2 regions of the Kitasatospora sp. NPDC001603 genome follow, and region 1 is predicted to be linked to the other one. Evidence: riboswitches for the same ligand, from Rfam matches in the RefSeq annotation. Region 1 holds a riboswitch; the other holds the start of a gene.
The links. A riboswitch is a leader RNA that binds a small molecule or an ion and turns the genes downstream of it on or off. The one in region 1 is predicted to bind S-adenosylmethionine.
Positions count from the first base shown of each region.

Region 1 (2,379 bases):
GACCGGGCGGACACCGCCTGGGCGATGGACCGGATCATGAGCGGCGAGGCCTCCGCGGTGCAGATGGCCGGCTTCATGGTCGCCCTGCGGGCCAAGGGCGAGACGGTGGACGAGATCGTCGGCCTGGTGGACTCGATGTACGCGCACGCCGAACCGCTCTCCATCCCCGGCCCGGCGGTCGACATCGTGGGCACCGGCGGCGACCGGGCGAAGACCGTCAACATCTCGACCATGTCGGCGATCGTCGCCGCGGCGGCCGGTGCCAAGGTGGTCAAGCACGGCAACCGGGCGGCCTCCTCGGCGAGCGGCTCCTCGGACGTGCTGGAGAAGCTCGGCGTCAACCTGGACCTCTCGGCCCGGCGGGTCGCCGAGGTGGCCGAGGAGGTCGGACTGACCTTCTGCTTCGCGGCCAGGTTCCACCCCGCGATGCGGCACACCGCCCCGGCCCGCAGCGGGCTCGGGGTGCCGACCGCCTTCAACACCCTCGGCCCGCTGACCAACCCGGCCAAGGTCACCGCGCACGCGATCGGCTGCTTCGACACCCGGCTGGCCTCGCTGATCGCCGGGGTGCTGGCCCGCCGGGGGTCCACCGCGCTGGTCTTCCGCGGCGACGACGGCCTGGACGAGCTGACCGTCACCACCACCTCCCGGGTCTGGATCGTGCGCGACGGCGAGGTCACCGAGACCTCCTTCGACCCGCGCGACGTCGGCGTCCGGCTGGTGGGCATCGAGGCGCTGCGCGGTGGGGACCCGGCGTTCAACGCGGACGTCGCGCGCCGGCTGCTGGCCGGGGAGCGCGGGGCGGTGCGGGACGCCGTCCTGATGAACACGGCGACGGCCCTGGTGGCGCTGGACCTCACCGACGCGCCGCTCGCCGAGCAGCTGGCGGCCGGGATGGAGCGGGCCGCGGCGGCCATCGACTCGGGCGCCGCGCAGGATCTGCTGCGGCGCTGGTCGGAGGCCACCACCCGGGTGTGAAGCGGCGGTCGGGCCCGCGGGGGGACGCCTCCCCGCGGGCCTTCGCGCGTCCGGCGGGGCCGTCGCCGGGCCCCGGCGGTGGACCGCTGTCCGGATGGCGGACCCCTGTTTGACCACTCGGCGGACGCGACCTAGAGTCTTCGCCAGGTCATGAGTGACAGCGTCAAGCCCCAGCTGGCTGTCCGGCAACCCTCCGTCCGTGGCGGGGTGCCCTGGGTGAGGACCGGGTCTCGCGGCGAACCGTCCGCGTGACAAGCGCGGACGCCGGCTGACACGCACCTCCGGGGTCCTTACCCGTCGAAGGAGTGCGCCCCCATGTCCGTCGCCACCGAGATCTGCGCCCCGCTCCCCGTCCTCGGCCACGACGTCGAGGTCCCGCTGGTCAACGGTGACAAGGTCACCTACGCCGCGCTCGACTACGCCGCCAGCTCCCCGGCGCTGCAGCGGGTCTGGGACGACGTCGCCGCCTACGCCCCCTACTACGGCAGCGTGCACCGGGGCGCCGGCTACCTCTCCCAGCTCTCCACCGACCTCTTCGAGCAGAGCCGCCGGACCGTCGCGGACTTCCTCGACCTGCGCGAGGGCGACCAGGTGGTCTTCACCCGGGCCACCACCGACTCGCTGAACCTGCTGGCGGGCGCCGTCCCGGCCGGCACCCGGGTCTTCGCCTTCGAGACCGAGCACCACGCCTCGCTGCTGCCCTGGCGCCACGCCGGGCTGAGCGTCACCTACCTGCGCGCCCCGCGCTCGCACGCCGAGGCCGTCGCCGCGCTGGACGCCGCGCTGGCCGAGGCCCCCGAGGGCCCCAAGCTGCTCTGCGTCACCGGCGCCTCGAACGTCACCGGCGAGCTCTGGCCGGTCGCCGAGCTCACCGAGGCCGCCCACCGGCACGGCGCCCGGGTGGTGCTGGACGCCGCGCAGCTCGCCCCGCACCACCGGGTCTCGGTGCGCGAGCTGGGCGTGGACTGGATCGCCTTCTCGGGCCACAAGATCTACGCGCCGTTCGGCGCCGGGGTGCTGGCCGGCCGGGCCGACTGGCTGGACGCGGCCGAGCCGTACCTGGCCGGCGGCGGCGCCACCCGCACGGTCGCCCGGGAGGCCGACGGCTCGGTGGCCGTGCAGTGGCACACCGGCCCGGCCCGGCACGAGGCCGGCTCGCCGAACGTGATCGGCGTCTACTCCATCGCCTCGGCCTGCCGGGCCCTGACCGAGGCCGGCTTCGACGCGCTGGAGGCCCGCGAGCAGCAGCTGATCGCCCGGCTGAAGGCCGGGCTGGCGGAGGTCCCGCAGGTGCGGGTGCTGAACCTGTTCGGCGCGGACTCGGCCCGGGTGGGCGTGCTCTCCTTCGTCGTCCAGGGCTGGAACAGCTCGCACTTCTCGGCCGCGCTCTCCGCCGAGTAC
Region 1 covers NZ_JBEPAA010000003.1:120,770-123,148, forward strand. Annotated here, with positions in the region: gene trpD (anthranilate phosphoribosyltransferase) at 1-978, shown strand, start outside; SAM riboswitch class IV at 1,125-1,242, shown strand; gene ABT263_RS03445 (aminotransferase class V-fold PLP-dependent enzyme) at 1,294-2,379, shown strand, end outside.

Region 2 (2,379 bases), on a different contig from region 1:
CGGAGACGGCGTCCAGCGTCTTCAGGCCGTCACCGGTGTTGATCGCGACGGTCTCCTTGGCCGGATCCAGCTGTGCGGTCTCGACCAGCTTCTTCAGCACGCCGACGGTCACCCCGCCCGCGGTCTCGGCGAAGATGCCCTCGGTCCGGGCCAGCAGCTTGATCGCGGCGACCACCTCGGCGTCGGTGACGTCCTCGACCGCCCCGCCGGTGCGCCGGGCGATGTCCAGCACGTAGGGGCCGTCGGCCGGGTTGCCGATCGCCAGCGACTTGGCGATGGTGTCCGGCTTGACCGGCCGGATCACGTCCTGGCCGGCCTTGAAGGCCGCCGACACCGGCGAGCAGCCCGCCGCCTGGGCGCCGAAGATCCGGTAGGGCCGGTCCTCGACCAGGCCCAGCTTGATCAGCTCCTGCAGGCCCTTGTCGATCTTCGTCAGCTGCGAGCCCGAGGCGATCGGGATGACGATCTGCTCCGGCAGCCGCCAGCCGAGCTGCTCGCAGATCTCGTACGCCAGCGTCTTGGAGCCCTCGCCGTAGTACGGGCGCAGGTTGACGTTGACGAAGCCCCAGCCCTCACCGGCCGGGTCGCCGATCAGCTCCGAGCAGAAGCGGTTCACGTCGTCGTAGTTGCCCTCGATGCCGACCAGCTCGCCACCGTAGACACCGGCCATGACGACCTTGCCCTGCTCCAGGTCGTGCGGGATGAACACGCAGGACTTGAACCCGGCCCGGGCCGCCGCCGCGCCCACCGCGCCGGCCAGGTTGCCGGTCGAGGAGCAGGAGAGGGTCGTGAAGCGGAACGCGCGGGCCGCCTCGATCGCGCAGGCGACCACCCGGTCCTTGAAGGAGTGCGTCGGGTTGCCGGAGTCGTCCTTGACGTGCAGCTGGGCGGTGAACCCGAGCTCGCGGCCCAGGTTGTCCGCCTTCACCAGCGGGGTCCACCCCGGGTTGAGGTTCGGCTTGTCGGCCACGTCGGCCGGGACGGGCAGCAGCGGGGCGTAGCGCCAGATCGACGCCGGACCGGCCTCGATCCGCTTGCGGAGCTCCTCCGCGCCCTCGCTCCCGAAGTCGTAGGCGATCTCCAGCGGCCCGAAGCACTCCAGGCAGGCGAAGCTGGGACCGAGCGGGAACCGGGTACCGCACTCCCGACAGGACAGTGCGACGGCGGGACCGAGATCAACGGTCGCGGGGGCGGCTGCGGCGGTGTCGATAGCCATGATGGCGGAGGCCTCTCTCCTCATCTTCCCCGTGACGCGGGCGCGCCACAGGCCGGAATTGGCACCTGTCCCGCCGGGGCCGGAGGCCTGCCGTGCGAGAAGGTTGCCGGGACGTCAACGGGCCGTTCCCTCAGTCCCTCTGGATGAGCTCTGTGAAGTTGTGGTCCTGCTCAGCGGCGACCCCGGCGTGCGAAGGTCCGATCGCTGTACGAAGACTGTATCCGAAGGCGTCAACCCTGAACGGGACCGTCCGCCACGCGAGATGCCCCGTCCCACCCCGACCCGTCGAGGAGAGTTCCGTGCCCGCCGAACCGACACCCGCGCTCCTCCCGAAGGCGGCGTCCTGGCTGCGCCGCCGCTCCTGGAGCGCGGCCGACCGCCCGGTGGGCGCCCTGCTGGAGGCCAAGCGGGCGGCGGGTCGGGCCGGCACCGTCAGCGTGGTGCTGCCCGCCCTGGACGAGGAGGCCACCGTCGGCGACATCGTCCGCACCGTGCGCCGCGAGCTGATGGAGCGCCTGCCCCTCGTCGACGAACTCGTCGTCGTCGACTCCGGCTCCGTCGACGGCACCGCCGCCGCGGCCGCCGAGGCCGGCGCCCGGGTCGTCCACCGCGACGACATCCTGCCCCGACTGCCCGCCTCCCCCGGCAAGGGCGAGGTGCTCTGGCGCTCGCTGCTGGTCACCAGCGGCGAGATCGTCTGCTTCGTCGACGCCGACCTGCGCTCCTTCGACCCCGCCTTCGTCTCCGGCATCATCGGCCCGCTGCTCACCGAGCCGGACATCCAGCTGGTCAAGGCCATGTACGACCGGCCGCTCGAAGTGACGAACGGCTCCGGCTCCGGCGACGCCGCCGTGGTCCCCTCCGGCGGCGGACGGGTCACCGAGCTGGTCGCCCGCCCCCTGCTCAACCTGCACTGGCCGGAACTCGCCGGTTTCGTCCAGCCGCTCGGCGGCGAGTACGCGGCCCGCCGCTCGCTGCTCGAACGGCTGCCGTTCCCCACCGGCTACGGCGTCGAGCTCGGCCTCCTGGTGGACGCCCTGGAGCTCGCCGGCCTGGACGCCCTCGCCCAGGTGGACGTCGGCGTACGCCACCACCGCCACCAGGACAGCCAGGCACTCGGCCGGATGGCCGCCACCATCTACCGCACCGCCCTGGAACGCCTG
Region 2 covers NZ_JBEPAA010000105.1:9,721-12,099, forward strand. Annotated here, with positions in the region: gene thrC (threonine synthase) at 1-1,216, opposite strand, end outside; SAM riboswitch class I at 1,234-1,366, opposite strand; gene ABT263_RS35650 (glucosyl-3-phosphoglycerate synthase) at 1,516-2,379, shown strand, end outside.
Region 2: another riboswitch for S-adenosylmethionine. It lies ahead of thrC (threonine synthase); the one in region 1 lies ahead of ABT263_RS03445 (aminotransferase class V-fold PLP-dependent enzyme).